4 regions of the Acidovorax sp. LjRoot74 genome follow, and region 3 is predicted to be linked to each of the others. Evidence: predicted binding sites of a transcription regulator. Region 3 holds the regulator's gene; each other region holds the start of a gene.
The links. The regulator sigma-54, encoded in region 3, starts transcription at its own class of promoters, with help from an activator protein. The targets are predictions, from matches to a motif close to TGGCANGNAANCTGCTTT.
Positions count from the first base shown of each region.

Region 1: the regulator sigma-54 is predicted to act here: its motif matches at 2,588-2,605, upstream of ACSQ3O_RS19830 (CmpA/NrtA family ABC transporter substrate-binding protein).
Region 2: the regulator sigma-54 is predicted to act here: its motif matches at 2,558-2,575, upstream of ACSQ3O_RS01655 (ammonium transporter).
Region 4: the regulator sigma-54 is predicted to act here: its motif matches at 1,825-1,842, upstream of ACSQ3O_RS01145 (6-hydroxynicotinate reductase).

Region 1 is NZ_CAXUTI020000001.1:4,154,449-4,158,878, reverse strand. It holds gene ACSQ3O_RS19840 (ABC transporter ATP-binding protein) at 1-5, opposite strand, end outside; gene ntrB (nitrate ABC transporter permease) at 112-1,095, opposite strand; gene ACSQ3O_RS19830 (CmpA/NrtA family ABC transporter substrate-binding protein) at 1,157-2,401, opposite strand; gene ACSQ3O_RS19825 (ANTAR domain-containing response regulator) at 2,901-3,527, opposite strand; gene ACSQ3O_RS19820 (branched-chain amino acid ABC transporter substrate-binding protein) at 3,843-4,430, shown strand, end outside.
Region 2 is NZ_CAXUTI020000001.1:351,912-356,341, forward strand. It holds gene ACSQ3O_RS01640 (amino acid ABC transporter permease) at 1-439, opposite strand, end outside; gene ACSQ3O_RS01645 (ABC transporter substrate-binding protein) at 461-1,222, opposite strand; gene ACSQ3O_RS01650 (sulfite exporter TauE/SafE family protein) at 1,473-2,231, opposite strand; gene ACSQ3O_RS01655 (ammonium transporter) at 2,608-3,960, shown strand; gene ACSQ3O_RS01660 (hypothetical protein) at 4,004-4,348, shown strand; gene ACSQ3O_RS01665 (GMC family oxidoreductase) at 4,374-4,430, opposite strand, start outside.
Region 3 is NZ_CAXUTI020000001.1:5,198,673-5,203,102, reverse strand. It holds gene lptB (LPS export ABC transporter ATP-binding protein) at 1-387, shown strand, start outside; gene ACSQ3O_RS24735 (RNA polymerase factor sigma-54) at 387-1,970, shown strand; gene ACSQ3O_RS24730 (glutaredoxin domain-containing protein) at 2,035-2,523, opposite strand; gene ACSQ3O_RS24725 (acyl-CoA thioesterase) at 2,751-3,233, shown strand; gene ACSQ3O_RS24720 (THUMP domain-containing class I SAM-dependent RNA methyltransferase) at 3,230-4,430, shown strand, end outside.
Region 4 is NZ_CAXUTI020000001.1:244,423-248,852, forward strand. It holds gene ACSQ3O_RS01130 (TetR/AcrR family transcriptional regulator) at 1-485, opposite strand, end outside; gene ACSQ3O_RS01135 (ferredoxin--NADP reductase) at 536-1,312, opposite strand; gene fdxA (ferredoxin FdxA) at 1,382-1,711, opposite strand; gene ACSQ3O_RS01145 (6-hydroxynicotinate reductase) at 1,887-3,506, shown strand; gene ACSQ3O_RS01150 (UPF0280 family protein) at 3,519-4,430, shown strand, end outside.

The DNA of each region.
Region 1 (4,430 bases), 1.0 Mb from region 3:
TGCATGAGGAACTCCTGGTTTCTTCGAGGACCACCGTGGAACCGGCTTTGCCGGGCCACGGGTGGTGCCCCCTGAGGGGGCGACGCGCCGCAGGCGCGGCTCAGGGGTGGGTCAAGTTTTGACCTCTTCAAACGTAAATGCTGTGGCCAGCTTGATGAGTGCAAACTCCAGCACCAGCCCGACGATGCCGATCACGAAGATCGCGATGATGATGTTCTTGACGTTGAGGTTGTTCCACTCGTCCCACACCCAGAAGCCGATGCCCACGCCGCCGGTCAGCATCTCGGCCGCCACGATCACCAGCCACGCGGTGCCAACGGCCAGGCGCACGCCGGTCAGCATGTAGGGCAGCACAGCGGGGAAGAGGATCTTGGTGGCGATCTTCCACTCGCTCAGGTTCAGCACCCGGGCCACGTTCATGTAGTCCTGCGGCACGCGTTGCACGCCCACGGCGGTGTTGATGATCATGGGCCAGATGGAGCAGATGAAGATGGTCCAGATGGCGGCGGGGTTGGCGCCCTTGAAGACCAGCAGGCCGATGGGCAGCCAGGCCAGCGGCGACACGGGCCGCAGCAGGCTGATGAGCGGGTTGAACATGCGCGACAGGAAGTTGAAGCGCCCGATCACGAAGCCCGCTGGAATGCCCACCAGCGCCGCCATGCCAAAGCCGATCGCCACGCGCTCCAGCGACATCAGCACGTTCCAGCCCACGCCCTGGTCGTTGGGGCCGTTGCGGTAGAACGGGTTGCTGAAGATGTCCAGCGCCTGTTTCCACGTCTCCATCGGGCTGGGGATGCTGCCGCCCGTGGTGGTGGAGACCACCGCCCACAGGCCGACCAGCAGGCCCAGGCCACACAGCGGCGGCAGCACGGCCAGCCAGAAGCTGCGCGAGAGCGCCGCCCAGTCGCGTGCGGCAGGCGCGGCAGGTGCTGTGGCGCCGGGCGCGGTCGTTGCCTTGGCTGCGGGTGCAGGATTCAAGGTTTTCTGGGCCCTTGCGCCTACTGGTAAAGCGTTTGTAGCTACATTATTCATAGCATTCTGTGCAGCCCCCATGGGGGCTGCATCCACGGGGGAGTGAAAAACGGCACTGACCATGGTGTTTCTCCTGTGAATCCTTTGAAGAGGCCGGGTGTGCAGGTCGGCGTGGGGCGCCCGATCAGGCTTTGATCTTGAAGCTGTCGGCGTACTTGGCGGGCTCTTTGCCGTCCCACACCACACCGTCGAGGAGCTTGCTGGAGCGCATCACGTCCTTGGGCACATTGATCTTCATGGCGCTGGCCACCGACTTGTAGAGGTCGATCTGGTTGATCTGCTTGGCCACACCCAGGTAGTCGGGGTGGTCCTTCAGCAAACCCCAGCGCTTGTGCTGCGTGAGGAACCACATGCCGTCCGACAGGTAGGGGAAGTTCACCGCGCCGTCGTTGAAGAACTTCATGTGGTTGGGGTCGTCCCAGGTCTTGCCCAGGCCGTTCTGGTAGCGGCCCAGGATGCGCTGGTTGATCGCGTCCACGCTGGTGTTGACGTAGGCCTTGCCCGCCACCGTCTCGGCCATCTTCATCTTGTTGGACAGGCTGGCGTCGATCCACTGGCTGGCTTCGAGCACGGCCATCATCACCGCGCGGGTGGTGTTGGGGTTCTTCTTGACGAACTCGGCCGACGTGCCCAACACCTTCTCGGGGTGGTCTTTCCAGATGTCCTGGGTGGTGTTGGCAGTGATGCCGATGCCGTCCATGATGGCGCGGTGGTTCCAGGGCTCACCCACGCAAAAGCCGTCCATGTTGCCCACGCGCATGTTGGCCACCATCTGCGGCGGCGGCACGGTGATGAGCTTGGCGCCGGACAGCGGATTGATGCCCGCCGCTGCCAGCCAGTAGTGCATCCACATCGCGTGGGTGCCGGTGGGGAAGGTGCCGGCAAAGGTGTATTCGCGCTTTTCCTTGGCCATCAGCTTGGCCAGCGACGGGCCGTCCACCGCACCCTTGTCGGCCAGCGCTTTGGACAGCGTGATCGCCTGGCCGTTGTTGTTTAGGCTCATCAGCACGGCCATGTCCTTCTTGGGGCCGGCCGTGCCCAGGTGCACGCCGTAGACCAGGCCATACAGCACATGGGCAAAGTCCAGCTCGCCGTTCACCAGCTTGTCGCGCACACCGGCCCACGATGCTTCCTTGGTGGGGATGATGGTGACGCCGTACTTTTTGTCGAAGCCCAGCACCGAAGCCATCACCACGCTGGCGCAGTCGGTCAGCGGGATGAAGCCGATCTTCACTTCCTTCTTCTCGGGGGCGTCCGAGCCCTGTGCGTGCACCAGGGCACGCAGGGCAGGGCTCACGCCCACGGCGCCCACGGTAGCGGCCTGCAGCACGGTGCGGCGGTTGAGGCTGGTTTTCAACAGATCGGTCATGGGGCGGTTCCTCGGTGCGTTAAAAAACAAAAAGGCGTCCTCCCCTGGCCGGGTTGCATGCGCAAACGGGCTCGGAGAGGGACGCCTTTGTCCATGGCAAAGCCCATTGGGGGGCTTTGTGTCAGCACTGGCCCGCCATTGGGCCGGTGCTGTCAGGGTGGGACCGTCTTTGGTCTTACCAGGGTTAATGCAAGCAGCGTGCCAGCCTGTGTTGCGCCTATTTGGCGCTCCAATTACTATGCTTTTGATAGCTAATTAGGCAATATGGTCGCGCGGAGGAAGCCTTTTCGACTTGAAATGTTCACGGCTGGTGCATGTGTGCGGTCTGCACTGCGGTTGTGCGGCGCACCATGTAGGAGAAACCGGTGGATCTGGACGCAGCCCAAGCCAGGGCGGCAAGCCAAGGTCCGCCCCGCAGCGAGGGCATCGTCCCTCTTCCCGCATCGCGCCAGCGATTCGGGAGAAGGGGGAAGGCGCGCAGCGCCTCAGGGGGATGTCACTAGCCCAGCAGATCCATCACGTCCAGCATGCGCTGCGCCACATCCACCAGCTTGAGGCCCTTGTCCATGGCCGTCTTGCGCAGCTTTTCGTAGGCCGCCTGTTCGGTCAGGCCCTGGCGCTGCATGAGCAGGCCCTTGGCGCGGTCGATGGTCTTGCGGTCCTTGAGCTCGGTCTTGGCGTCGGCCAGCTCGGCGCGCAGGGCCTGTTCGTGCTGAAAGCGCGCCATCGCCACGTCCAGAATGGGGCGGATGCGCTGGGGTGCCAGGCCCGCCACGATGTAGGCCGACACACCCGCCGCCACCGCATCCTTGACATGCGAGGTGTCCTCGTCGTTGGTGAACATCACGATGGGACGGCGCTCGTCGCGCGTGGCCATCACCACATGTTCGAGCGCATCGCGGGCTTCGCTTTCGGCATCCACAATGATCAGGTCGGGCTGGAGCTGGGCGATGCGCTCGCTCAGAAACACGTCGGCGGGCAGCGTGGCCACCAGGTTGAAGTTGTTTTCCAGCAAACCTATGCGCAGCGCACGCGACCGCTCCGCCTGCAGGACGGCGTGTTCGTCGTGTGGGTCGGTGACCGCCAGATCCGGGGCGACCACCACGATGCGCAAAGCCTCATTCATAGCGCTGAGCATAAGCAATTTTCACGCCGTATTTGGGTGCGCCGAAGCGGTGCATACAGGGCCTATGCGCGGGCGGAGTGGCCACCAAGGGGCCGCCGAGGGGGAGCGGTCTGTTGGGCGGCCTTCTCTAGAAGCGACGAAGCCCTGTGCTGCGCTGAAAAGACCTCCAACACGTCCATGGGCCGGGGCGGCCCGTCTTGCGGGGCCTGAAAGTTGCTAATAAAGGACGCTGCGGGAGGGCATACCCGATAGCGCCTCCGGGTGGCCTCGCATATACATCCGGTCACTTCGACATTCAGATATGGAGTTTTTTGCATGAACAAGCACTTCAACCGGCGCCGCTTCTCGGCCAGCCTGGCCCTGACCGCAGTGGCGACTGCCGCACTCCTGACCGGATGCGGCAAGGTGCCGGACACCATCAAAATTGGTGTGGCGCAACCCCTGAGCGGCCCCCTGGGCGCCTTGGGGCAGGATCTGCTCAACGGCGTGACCCTGGCGGTGGATGAACTCAACAAGTCCGGCTACACGGTGGACGGCAAGCGCGTGACGCTGGAGGTGGTTTCGGTGGACGACAAGGCCGACGCCGCCACAGGCAAGGCCGTGGCCCAGCAGCTCGTGGATGCGGGCGTGGTGGCCGTCATCGGGCACTTGAACTCGGGCGTGAGCATCGAGACCGCGCCCATCTATGCCGCCAAGGACATTGCCCAGATCGCCATCTCCACCAATCCCAAGTTCACGCAGCTGGGTTTTTCCACCACCTTCCGCATGGTGGGCAACGACACCCTGCAGGCCCGCGCCATTGGCTCGTTTGCCGCCACCCAGCTGGGCGCCGCACGTTATGCCGCGCTGGACGACGGCACCCCCTACGGCAAGGGCCTGGCCGACGGCGCCGCCGAGCAGCTC
Region 2 (4,430 bases), 4.8 Mb from region 3:
GGATGGCCTCGGCGTTGTAGGCACCCACGTTCAGGCCCAGGGCCAGCACGGCGGCAGCAAAGTCCGGCAGGTTCAGGCCCGGCACCAGCACCGGCAGCGCGAAGTACACGAACAGGATCTGTACCAGCAGTGGCGTGCCGCGGATGACCCAGATGTAGAAGCTGGCTGCCCAGCGCACAGCGGCCCAGCGTGCGGTGCGGGCCAGGGCCGCACCGGTGCCCAGCACCAGGCCGACGCTTCCGCTGATCAGCGTGAGCCACAGCGTGGTGCGCGCGCCATCAGAAAAAGCCTGGGCGTTGGAGCCAATGGGCTCGGGCAGGAAGGAGAGCAACTGGCCCAGCAGCGCCAGCGCCAGCACCATCAGGACGACGGCGGAGACGAGCGTGGCGTTGCTGCGCTGCTGGCGAGACCAGCGCTGTGGCCAAAGGGCAGTGAGCATGAAGAAAAACCCTGGGTGTGCTTACTGGCAGCGCACGTCTTCGTTGAAATACTTCTTGGACAGCGCGGCGTAGCTGCCATCGGCCATGACTTCGGCCAGGGCCTTGTTCCAGCCACCGGCCAGCGAGCTGTTGCCCTTGGCCACGGCGGCGGCGATACGCTCGATGAACAGCATGTCGCCCAGCTTGAAGCCCGCGCCGGGGTTCTTCTCGGCCACGGCCTTGGCCACGAAGCGGTCGGTCACCCAGGCGTCCACGCGGCGCGAGTTCAGGGCGCTGCGCGCGTCCACGTCGGTGGGGAAGTTCTTCATTTCCTTGATGGACGAGACCTTCTGCACGTTTTCGAGGTAGCTGGTGCCGGTCTGCACGGCCACGATCTTGCCGGCCAGGTCCTTGGCGCTCTTGATGGCGGGGTCCATGGCGATGATCATGCCGCCCGAGCAGTAGTGGGGCTCGGTGAAGGTCACGGCCTTGGCGCGCTCTTCAGTGATGCCGTGCGAGGCAATCACCAGGTCCCAGCGGTCCTGGCGCAGGCCGGTGAGCAGAGCGTCGAAGCCCAGCGTCTTCCACTGGATGGTCAGGCCCATCTTCTTGGCTACGAGTTCGGCCACTTCCACTTCAAAGCCGGTCAGCGTGGTGCCGTTGAAGAAATTGAACGGGGCGAACTGGCCTTCGGTGGCGATGAGGATCTTGCCGTCCTTCTTCACCTCGTCCAGTGTCCGGGCCTGGGCGGCAAATGCGGCGCAGAGCGCGAGGGCGGTGGCGACAGCCTTGAACAATTTCATGGGATGGGTCCTGTACGGGGTATTTCAGGTACAAAAAATCCGGCATGCGGGTAAGCAGGCCGGAGGCTCGGGGATTGCGGACGGAGTCATCGCCAATGGCGAAGCCAGCCGTCATCAAATGGACACGATTATAAAGTTGTGAATTTTTTCCTTGACACTGCGGACAACCCCCAGCGGGCGCTTGTGTGCCTATTCACAACAGGTTTAGACGGAGCTCCCGAACTTTCGGGAGCGGTTTTCGGGCCCGGCGTTAGCGCAAGAATGCGTCGTAGCCCGTCTTCAGGATCAGCGTGCTCACCACCAGGATGAAGATGCCGCGCACAAAGCCGGTGCCGTGCTTGAGCGCCATGTGGGTGCCCAGCAGGCTGCCCACCACATTGGCCACGGCCAGCATTACGGCAAAGTGCCACCACACATGGCCCTTGGCCGCAAACAGCACGATGGCGGCGATGTTGGTGGCGCAGTTGAGCAGCTTGGCCGAGGCCGAGGCGTTGAGGAAGTCGTAGCCCAGCAGCCGCACGAACAGGAACACAAAGAAGCTGCCGGTGCCCGGGCCGAAGAAACCGTCATAAAAACCGATGAGCACGCCGATCAGCCCGGCCACCAGCACCTCGGCGCGGCCCGCAAAACGCGGCGTGTGGTGCCGGCCCAGCTCCTTTTTGGCCAGGGTGTAGACCAGCACGGTCAGCAGCACCAGAGGCAGCAGCTTGCGCAGGAAGTCGGCCGAGATCACCGTGACGGCCCAGGCGCCCGCAAACGACCCGGCGAAACCGGCCGCCGCAGCAGGCAGCATGGCCTGCCAGCGGATCTGCACCCGGCGGCTGTATTGCCAGGTGGCCATGGCCGTGCCCCACACCGAGGCCGCCTTGTTGGTGCCCAGCAGCGTGGCCGGTGGCGCCCCCGGAAACGCTGCAAACAACGCGGGCACCATCACCAGCCCTCCGCCCCCCACGATCGCATCCACAAAGCCTGCGAGCAGCGAGGCCAGGGTCATCAAAATCCATTCCATGGCGCTATTTTCGCACCTGGAGTGCTATCAATTCAGGACTGAACTTGTGCGCTGGGCGCCCGGGGTCACTTTTCGAACGGGCAAGAAAAAGGCGCTGGGATCGCCAGCGCCTGGAAAGTGATGCACCTCGTTGGGTGCTTTGAATTTGGTTGTTGGTAGAAAGAGTGTCTCCTCGGGCCCCTCGCTTGGCACACCGAAGCGCGCTTTCGAGTGCCATGACTGTAACGGCTGCACCCCGCTGGTGCATTGGGGGTTTCCCGCCCCCCGTTGTTGGGCACCGGGCGGCTTGCCGCAGGGGGCTGTGCCCCGATTCGGTGGGATGGGGCTGGCATGGCTCGTGCAATGCGTTCGTAACAAATTGCGTAAGGGAGCGTGCATGCATGCAGTCAACCACCGGGTCGTTGCGGTCGTGTCGTTGTGTCTGGGGCTCTGTACCTGCGCCCTGGCGCAGGGCGTGCCGGAGGCCCCCGCTGTGACGGCGCCCCTCACCCGCCCCGCCCTGGTGGCCCAGGACACGGTGAATGCCGCCCACACCGGCTGGATGATGACCTCCACCGCCCTGGTGCTGCTCATGACGCTGCCGGGCATCGCGCTGTTCTATGCGGGCATGGTGCGCAAGAAGAATGTGCTCAACACCATGGCCAGCGTGGTGGCGATTGCGGCGCTGGTCAGCCTGCTGTGGTTTGTGGCGGGGTATTCCCTTGCCTTCACGCCCGGCAATGCCTGGCTGGGGGGCTGGGAGCGTGCGGGGTTTGCGGGGCTGGACTTTGACCTCGCAGGCGGCAAGCTCGCGGTGAGCCATGTAGCGCCCCACATCCCCGAATCGGTGTACGCCATGTTCCAGCTCACGTTTGCCATCATCACCGCCGCGCTGTTGGTGGGCGCGCTGGTGGAGCGCATGCGGTTTGCCGCCATGCTGGTGTTCGTCGGCCTGTGGACCCTGGTGGTCTATGCCCCGGTGGCGCACTGGGTGTGGGAGCCGGGTGGCTGGCTGGCGCAGATGGGGGCGCTCGACTTTGCGGGCGGCTCGGTGGTGCATGTGAATGCGGGTGTGGCCGGGCTGGTGTGCGCGTGGTTCCTGGGCCGCCGCACGGGCTATGGCCGCGAGCCCTTCGAGCCCTACAGCCTGGGGCTCACCATGGCGGGCGCGGGCCTGTTGTGGGTGGGCTGGTTTGGCTTCAACGCGGGCTCGGCCGTGGCGGCCGATGGCCGTGCCGGGCTGGCCATGGCAGTGACGCACCTGGCCGCTGCGGCCGGGGCGCTGGCGTGGATGCTGGGCGAGTGGGTGGTGCGCGGGCGCCCGTCGCTGCTGGGGCTGTGCTCCGGGCTGGTGGCGGGCCTGGTAGCCATCACTCCCGCTGCCGGTTTTGTCACGCTGCGCTCGGCCGTCGTGATTGGCCTGGTGGCCGGGCTGGCCTGCTACTGGGGCGCCACGGGGCTCAAGCGCCTGCTGCGGGTGGACGACTCGCTCGATGTGTTTGGCGTGCATGGCATTGGCGGCATCGTTGGCTCGCTGCTCACGGGCGTGCTGGCCAGCCGCACGGTGGGTGGTGTGCCAGGCAGCTTGCTCACCCAGGCCATTGGTGTGGGCGCCGTGATGGCCTACAGCCTGGTGGTGACGGCCGCGCTGCTGTGGCTCGTCAACTTTGCGATGGGCCTGCGGGTGGACGAGCAGAGCGAGCAGACCGGGCTCGACATCGCCCAGCACCGCGAGCACCTAGGGGGTTGACCCACAGCGCCCTGGATGACTGAAATGCCATAAGGAGCCGACCATGCCCGATTCCGACAAGCTTGCCATTGCCGCCCATCTGCACGTGCTGCTGCGCCGCAAGACGGGGCGCGTGACCGACACCGAATGGATGGCGGCCAATGCCGAGTACGCGCTGGAGATCGTGCGTTTTGCCCGCCTGCGTGCGCAGGAGGACAACGCGCCCGAGCTGGCCGAATGGGCCGACCGGCTGGACCACGCCGTGCACCAGGAGCCTGTGTCTGCAGCGCGCAGGCCGTTGCTGGACGTGGCCGCGCAGGTGGTGCGCCAGCGCATGGCGCCACCGGCTCCCCCGCCACCTCCACCACCCCCGCCCGAAGTGCCGCGCTACGTGGGCGGTATCCGCTGACCGGGCCTGCGCGATCCCCCGGGCGTCAGGCCCGCCGCGCGGCGATGATCCACTCGGCCGCCTTCTCCGCCATCATCAGCGT
Region 3 (4,430 bases):
ATCGAAGAGCGCCTCACGGCTCTGCTGGAAGAGCTGCGCGTGCAGCATCTGCGCGCCTCGCCTGCCATGGCGCTGTCGGGGGGCGAGCGCCGCCGGGTGGAGATCGCCCGCGCCCTGGCCACCCAGCCGCGTTTCATCCTGCTGGACGAGCCCTTTGCGGGCATTGACCCCATCGCCGTGATCGAGATCCAGCGCATCATCGGCTTCCTGAAGGCGCGCGGTATTGGCGTGCTCATCACCGACCACAACGTGCGCGAGACGCTCGGCATCTGCGACCACGCTTTCATCATCAGCGACGGCCGTGTGCTGGCGCAGGGCACGCCGTCCGAGATCGTGGACAACGCCGAAGTGCGCCGGGTGTACCTGGGCGAACACTTCAGGATGTGATGAAGCCTGGACTGTCGCTGCGCGTCTCGCAGCACCTCGCACTGACCCCCCAGCTCCAGCAGTCCATCCGGCTGCTGCAGTTGTCCACGCTCGAACTCTCGCAGGAAGTCGAGCAGATGCTCGACGAAAACCCGTTCCTCGAACGCAATGCCGACGAAGCCCCGCGCGAGGAGTTTGGCCTGGAAGCTGCCGATACCCCCGCCCAGGCCGATGACTACAGTGCAGACGATGCTATATTTTCAGGAGCATCCAGCGCAAGCGCAGCAGGCGCAGAGCCCCAAAATGATGCTGAAACGCTGGGCGCTGGCGCCGACGAACCCGACTGGAGCGGCGACGGCACCGTGGAGATGGCGCCCAACGATGCCGAGTGGGGCGGCGATGCCCCGGCACGCACCCACAACGGTGCCGAAGGCGACGAGGCCGACGCCACCGAGCTGGCCCGTTCGCACGAATCGCTCACCGCCTTCCTGCACCGCCAGGCGCTGTCGCTGCGCCTGTCCGAGGTGGACTGCGCCGCGCTGCGGTTCCTGATCGAATCGCTGAACGACGATGGCTACCTCGAAGAGCCGCTCGAAGAACTCGCCGCCGCCTTGGCAGGCCCCGAGGACCTGGAGCAGATCGAGGAACTGGTGCACCGCTTTACGGTGGCCCAGCGCCTGCTGCAAAGCCTGGAACCCACGGGCGTGGGCGCGCGCGACCTGGCGGAATGCCTCACGCTGCAGCTCAAGGCGCTGGATGCCGACGAAGAGGCCGACCCTGACACCGTGCAGACGGCGCTGCGCATCTGCCAGCAGCCGCTGGAGATGCTGGCCCGCCGCGATGTGCGCCGCCTCACCCAGGCCTGTGGTGATGGCGAGGAGCGCACCCGCGCCGCCATGGCGCTCATCGCCCGCCTGGAGCCTCGCCCCGGCCGCCGTTTTGCGGATGTGGAACGCAACATCGTCATCCCCGACGTCATCGTGCGCAAGGCCGGGCGCGCCAACGGGCGGGATGGCCAGCACAACTTCATCGTGCAACTCAATCCCGATGTGATGCCGCGCCTGCGCGTGCACGACATCTACGCCGGTGCGCTGCGCGGCCACAAGGGCGGCGAAGGCCACCAGGGGATGCAGCAGCGTCTGCAGGAGGCGCGCTGGTTCATCAAGAACATCCAGCAGCGTTTTGACACCATCCTACGAGTCTCGCGCGCCATCGTCGAGCGGCAGAAGAACTTCTTCACCCATGGCGAACTCGCCATGCGTCCCCTGGTGCTGCGCGACATCGCCGACGAGCTGGGCCTGCACGAGTCCACCATCAGCCGCGTGACCACTGCCAAGTACATGGCCACGCCGATTGGCACCTACGAGCTGAAGTATTTTTTCGGCTCGGGCCTGGGCACCGAAACCGGCGGTAACGCATCGAGCACCGCCGTGCGCGCGCTCATCAAGCAGTTCGTGTCGGCCGAAAGCCCTACCAAGCCGCTGTCCGACAGCCAGATCGCCGAGATGCTCAAGGAGCAGGGCATCGAATGCGCACGCCGCACCGTGGCCAAGTACCGCGAGGCGCTCAAGATCGCGCCAGCGAATCTGCGCAAGGCGCTGTAGCGCTGCTGCTTTGAGGGGCGTGCGTGTTGCCTGGGCGCGCTGAAGGTGGCGGGATGGTGTCCGATTACTTGCGCGCCACGAACACCGCGTCATACGCCTGCGGCGTGAATCCCGCGATCTTCTGCCCGTTGGTCAGCAAAACGGGCACGCCCCGGGCACCCAGTTGTTTGAACGCCGCCTTGCCCGAAGGCGTGTCGATGTCCAGCTCCCGGTACGCGATGCCCTTGCCCGCCAGGTAGGCCTTCGCCGCCTTGCAGTAGCCGCACCAGGTGGCCATGTAGAGCACGACATCGCCCCTGGGGGCTGTGGTTTGTGCGGTCTGTGTGGTGTCTGGGGGCGCTGGGCTGGGTGCGGGCGATGCGCCCGGCACCACACTCACCGGCAGGTTCTCTAGCTTCATGGTCTTTTCCACGGCGCCTGTCACCGGGGGCTTGTCGCTGTAGACAACGCGGCCGTCCGTGCCCACCGATTTGTAGAGCGTCTGGGCGCCTGCTGCCAAAGGCACGGCGGCCAGCACCAGCACGGTCAGCAGGGTCCGATGGAAAGGGCGCATAGGGGGCTCCAGTAAAATCCGCTGCCCGAGAGCATAAGAGACAAGGGGCACACCTCATCTGCAGTACCCCTGTGCTGCACACACCCTTGCGGCGCGATCCGTGGTTCCTGGGCGTGCATGCCGCCCCTCGGCCGGTTGTTACGCAAGCCCCAGCAACCCTCGCCGCGTGACATTCCTGCACGCGCTCCCGCTCTCTGCCTCCTGTTTTTCCTACCCCTGTCCGCCCCATGGCCCGCATCGTCTTCAACCTCCCCCCGCACTTCGGCTTTGCCACCGAGCTGCAGATCTACATCAGCCACGTGAACCAGGGCGGGCACCTGGACAATGCGCAGCTGCTCACGCTGGTGTCTGAAGCACGCGTGCGCTTCTTCCAGTCGCTGGGCTACCCCGAGGCGGATGTGGGCGGCCTGTCCATCGTGGTGGGCGACATCGTGGCGCAGTACAAGTCCGAAGGTTTCCATGGCGAGACCATGCGCGTGGAGATGGCGCCTGCGGACTTCAACCGCTACGGTTTCGACCTGGTGTTCTGCATGACCGAAAAGGCCTCAGGCCGCGAAGTGGCACGCGGCAAGATCGGCATCGTCTTCATCGGCAAGGCCGACCGCAAGGTGGCGGCTATCCCTGAATCCATCCGCCAGCTGCTGCTGGCCCGCGCGGGTGAGCCCGGTTTCCCCGCCGTGCCCGAGCGCGTATCCTCCCCATCGACATGAACCAACTCCAACTTTTCCTCCCTTGCGCCGCGGGCGTCGAGGGCTTTCTGGCCGACGAGGTGCATGGCATCACGGGCCTTACGGGGCAAGACCTGCTGGTGGGCCGGGGTGGCGTGCTGCTGCGCGCCTCGTGGCGCCAGGCCATGCAGCTCAACCTGCACAGCCGCCTGGCCCAGCGCGTGCTGGTGCAATTGGCCCACCGCCCATACCGGTCTGAAAACGACCTCTACAACATGGCCAGCGAGGTGGCCTGGGAGATCTGGTTCACCACGCGCCAGACCTTCAAGGTCGAGGTGACGGCCCAGCACAGCCCGCTTCAGAGCCTGAACTTTGCGGGCCTCAAGGTGAAAGACGCCGTGGCCGACCGCTTCCGCCACAAAAGCGGCGTGCGCCCCGATGTGAACACCCAGTGGCCCGATGTGCGCGTCCACCTGCACCTGACCACCGACGAAGCCACGATCTACATCGACACCTCCGGCGAGCCGCTGTTCAAGCGCGGCTGGCGCGAAGACAAGGGCGACGCACCGCTCAAGGAAACCCTGGCCGCCGCCATGATCGCCGCCAGCGGCTGGGACCCGCACGGCGACAACCCCCAGCCCCTGTACGACCCCTGCTGCGGCAGCGGCACCATCGTGGTTGAGGCCGCACAGATCGCCTGCCGCATCCCGGCAGGCATGCTGCGGCGCTTTGCGTTTGAAAAGCTTCTGCCCTTCCAGGCACACGTCTGGTCCGCTATCAAAAACGAAGCTGAAAGCGCAATGCAGACCAGCGCAGTGCCCATTTTTGGCAGTGATGTGGCCTTCCGCATGGTTGATTTTGCGCAGCGCAACGCCGAGCGCGCAGGCGTGGCCGAGGCCGTGCAACTGCGCGGCGGCGATGCCCTGCAGCGCATGCCGCCCTGCGACCAGCCCGGCGTGATGCTGCTCAACCCCCCCTATGGCGAGCGCATTGCCGCCGCAGGCAGCGCCGGCCGCAACGCCAGCGAGCGCGCGGCCGACCGCGCCCAGGGCCTGGCCGTGGGCCGTGAAGAGGCGCAGACCGAAGACGGCGGCGAGTTCTTCAGCCAGCTGGCCACGCACTGGAAGAAGAACTACAGCGGCTGGACGGCCTGGATGCTCACGCCCGACCTCAAGCTGCCCGGCAAGATGCGCCTGAAGGAATCGCGCCGCGTGCCCATGTGGAACGGCCCCATCGAAT
Region 4 (4,430 bases), 5.0 Mb from region 3:
CTTTCGAGCACGCGGCGGATGACCTCGATGGCGGGCGATGAGTATTCGCGGGCCCGCATCGACTTGGAGATGTGCTTGCCCTTGTGCAGGTTCTCGGTGTTGAGCAGCGTGATGAACTCAGGGTTCTTGCGGTAGTAGCCCACCACGAAGCGGATCACGGCCTGCAGCGCCTCCACCGGCTTGGCGGTGTCCAGGTCCAGTTTGGATTCCGCATCGTTCATGCGCCGGTAGGTTTCCTCCAGCACCTCGATGAACAGGCCTTCCTTGCTGCCGAAGTAGTAGTAGATCATCCGGTCGAAGGACTTGGCCGCCTTGGAGATCTTCTCCACGCTGCCGCCTTCGTAGCCGTAGCGGGCGAACACCTTGGTCGCCGCTTTCAGGATGTTGTCGCGCGTGGTCTGTGCGGCCTGCTCGCGCACGCCCGTCTTGCGGGCAGAGGCTGCGCGGGGGGACGCGGTCCGGGTCTTGGTGGGAGTGGCAGACATGGCGGGTCCTGGTGGATGAGGCGGGCCCCCAGGGCGGGGGCCGCCGGGGATCACTGCTCTGCGAACGCGCGTTCGATCACGAAGTCACCCGGCTTCGTGGTGTTGCCTTCCTTGAAGCCGCGCTCTTCCATCATGTGCTTGAGGTCGCGCAGCATCTCGGGGCTGCCGCAGATCATCACGCGGTCTTCAGCGGGGTTGAGCGCGGGCAGGCCCAGGTCGCGGGCGAGCTGGCCGTTTTCGATCACGGTGGTCACGCGGCCCTGGTTCTTGAAGGGCTCGCGGGTCACGGTGGGGTAGTACTTGAGTTGCTTGCTCACGATTTCGCCCAGGAACTCGTGCTTTGGCAGCTCCTCGGTGATGTAGTCGTGGTAGGCCAGTTCCTTCACCTCGCGCACGCCGTGCACCAGGATGACCTCTTCGAACTTCTCGTAGGTCTCGGGGTCGCGCATCAGGCTCAGGAACGGGGCCACGCCCGTGCCGGTAGAGAGCATGTACAGCCGCTTGGCGGGCAGCAGGTAGTCGATCAGAAGCGTGCCGGTGGGCTTTTTGCCCACCACGATGGTGTCACCCACCTGGATGTGTTGCAGGCGCGATGTCAGCGGGCCGTCCGGCACCTTGATCGACAGGAACTCCAGGTGTTCTTCGTAGTTGGCGCTGGCAATGCTGTAGGCGCGCAGCAGGGGTTTGCCGTTCTCGCCGCGCAGGCCAATCATCGTGAAATGGCCGTTGGAGAAGCGCAGGGCGGTGTCGCGTGTGGTGGTGAAGGAGAAAAGGCGGTCCGTCCAGTGGTGGACGGACAGGACGCGTTCTTCGAGAAAGGCGCTCATGGTGATTTCGTCGGCTAAAAGTTGAGAAATGAGGCGAAAAAGCTGGCTGAAAGGCTGGGGCTGGAGGCGTCAGGGCGCGATGTTCAGCCCGGAAAGCTTGTGGCTCACAACCCTCCATTGTTCCGCATCTGGCAAAGCCGCTTTTCTTTTGGTGATTGGGGGCAGAGCGGGGGCCTGCTTTTTGTTGAATTCCAGGAAGATTTCCATGCCCTCTGGCAGGTCGTCCTCGGCATAGATCGCGTTCACCGGGCATTCGGGAATGCACACCGCGCAGTCGATGCATTCGTCGGGGTCGATCACCAGGAACTCTGGCCCCTCCTTGAAGCAGTCCACAGGGCACACATCGACGCAGTCGGTGTACTTGCACCGAATGCATGCGTCCGTCACAACGTGCGTCATTTTGGGGCTCCTCGTGCACCGTTTTTGGGGGTGCGAAAACACCATTGCAGAGTCTGGTTGATTCCGCTACATTGGCATGAAATGTAGTGTTCACAACATTTAAGTTAAGTGAATGCTACACAAAATGCAATGCGTGTACAAGCGCTTGCAACAAAGCAATGAATGGGTCGCCACGATGACTGAACACACCAAGACCGATGGGCTGCCGGGCATGGATGCGCCAGATCTGCCGCAGGTGCTGGAGCGTGCCCGGCCGCGCAACGAGCGCATGAACGCTGCCAAGGTCGAGTGCAATGCGTGCCCGGTGCTGTGCCAGATTTCCGAAGGCCGCGCAGGTGCGTGCGACCGTTACGCCAACCAGGCGGGCGTGCTCGTGCGGCTCGACCCGGTGGTGTTGCTGCGCAAGACGCTGGAGGCGGGCGAGGCCACGCTGGTGCCATTTGCGGGCCGCGCCGAGGCTGCAGAAGGCGCTGATGCCGACGTGGCTCCAGAACCCGCATGGAATGGCGATCTGCTGCTGTCTGAAGAGGTGTTTGTGACGGGTGTGGGCTCGTCCACCACCTACCCGGACTACAAACCCGCGCCCTTCATCGTGGGCTCCCAAACCGACGGCGTGGACATGGTCACCGTGGTCACCGAGGGCATCTTCAGCTACTGCAGCTTCAAGGTGAAGATCGACACCGACCGCTTCCTCGGCTCCGAGCAGGCCAACGTGCGCTGCAAGGGCGAGGTGGTGGGCCATGTGACCACGGCGGAGTACGGCTCGCAGATGCTGTCGCTGGGTGGTGTGCACCACCTCACGGGCGGCACCAAGAAGGAAGGCCGCATCACCGCCGAGATGATGCAACTGCTGGGCAACAAGCAGGCCGTGGAGTTCACCATCGATGGCGGCTCGCAGCTCGTGATCCAGGCGGGGCGCGCGCCCATCGTCAACGGTGTGGCCGAGCAGCGCATGCGCGTGGGCTGCGGCTCAGCGGCCATTGGCATCTTTGCGCGCCAGTTCTTTGGTCATGCGGACGAGGTGGTGGTGGTGGACGACCACATCACCGGCGTGCTGACCGAACACCAGGCGGGCCGCTGCCTGGACATGAAGCCCTCGGGCATCCAGATGCGCGGGCGCAAGTCCACGCCGGGACGCTACTTTCAGGTGGCGAACCCGGGCACCGGCTGGGGCGGCACCGACATTGCCGACCCGCTGTCCATCATCGAGGGCTGGGACGAATCCGTGGCTTGGCCGGGGCTGCGCCTGTTGATGACCTCCACCACCGGGGAGCACGCCTCCTGGTACGTGCTGGACGCGCAACTCCACCCGGTGGAGGCCGAGATGCCCGCCGAGGTGCGCCGCATCGTGGACCGCATCGGCGAAAACTGCGAGCCCTCGCTGGCCTCCGTGCTGTTCCTCGGCGGTGCAGGCGGCAGCCTGCGCGCAGGGGTGACCGAGAACCCGGTGCTGCTCACCCGCTCCATCAAGAACGCGCTGGTCAATGTGACCTGTGGCGGTGCCCCCGCCTATGTGTGGCCGGGCGGCGGTATCACCGTGATGGCCGACGTGCTGCGCATGCCGGACAACAGCTTTGGCACCGTGCCCACGCCCGCCATCGTGGCGCCCATCGAGTTCAGCATGCGCCGTGCAGACTATGAAGCGCTGGGCGGGCACACCGAACAGATCCGCAGCCTGCGCGAAGTGCTGGAGCGCGGTGCGTGGCACAACGACGGTGCACCGCAGGCGCGCGTGTGGCAAACCTTGCCCGCTGCCAACCCGTGGCCGCTGGGTCGCTCACCTCTGCTGGGTTGAGTGGATCGCGCCGTGAACGCTTGCCGCAAGCTCCTGTCCGACGGCCGCTGGCATTTCCAGCATGGCCCGATGGACCTCATCCTCCAGGCCGAAGGGGCGCGCGACGCCGTGGCACTGGCGCATGAGCGTGCGTGGCAGCGTTTTGAAGGCCTACTGCTGGAGCTGGTGAATGAACTCCTGGGCCTGCGAGCGCCGGTGAATGAGCGTTGCGCCTTGCAGGGCGGGGTGGCGCGCCGCATGTGGGCCGCCTGCAGCCCTTATCGCGCAGGTTTCATCACATCGATGGCGGCGGTGGCGGGCGCGGTGGCGCAGGAGATTCTGACCTGCTACGAACAGCCGGGCATAGACCGCGCCTGGGTCAACAACGGCGGCGACATTGCGCTGCACCTGGCGCCCGGCCAGTCGGTCACGGTGGGGGTGTACGCTGACATTGCTGCGCTGAATGCTGCACAGTTGCGCAGCGGCCTGGTGCTGGATGGGCAGATCCGCATCGACAGCGCCATGCCAGTGCGCGGTGTGGCCACCAGTGGCTGGCGCGGACGCAGCCAGTCGCTGGGCATTGCTGACAGCGTGACGGTGCTGGCGCGCACGGCGGCGCAGGCCGATGCAGCGGCAACCATCGTGGCGAACGCGGTGGATGTGGCCGATGCGCGGATTGTCCGCAGGCCCGCGTGGCAAGTGCGGGACGACAGTGACCTGGGTGCCATCCCCGTCACCGTGGATGTCCCCGCCTTGCCCAAAGAGCTGGTGGGCCGGGCCTTGCACCAGGGGCTGCAAAAAGCGCAAGAATTGCAGTCCAGCGGCCTGCTGTGGTTTGCACTGCTGGCATGCCAGGGCCAGTTGGTGGCGACGTCGGCGCCCCAAGCCCTAACGGGAGCGGCATTGCTGCGGGGGGTAGTGATGGAATCGGAAGTTGGTTCAGTA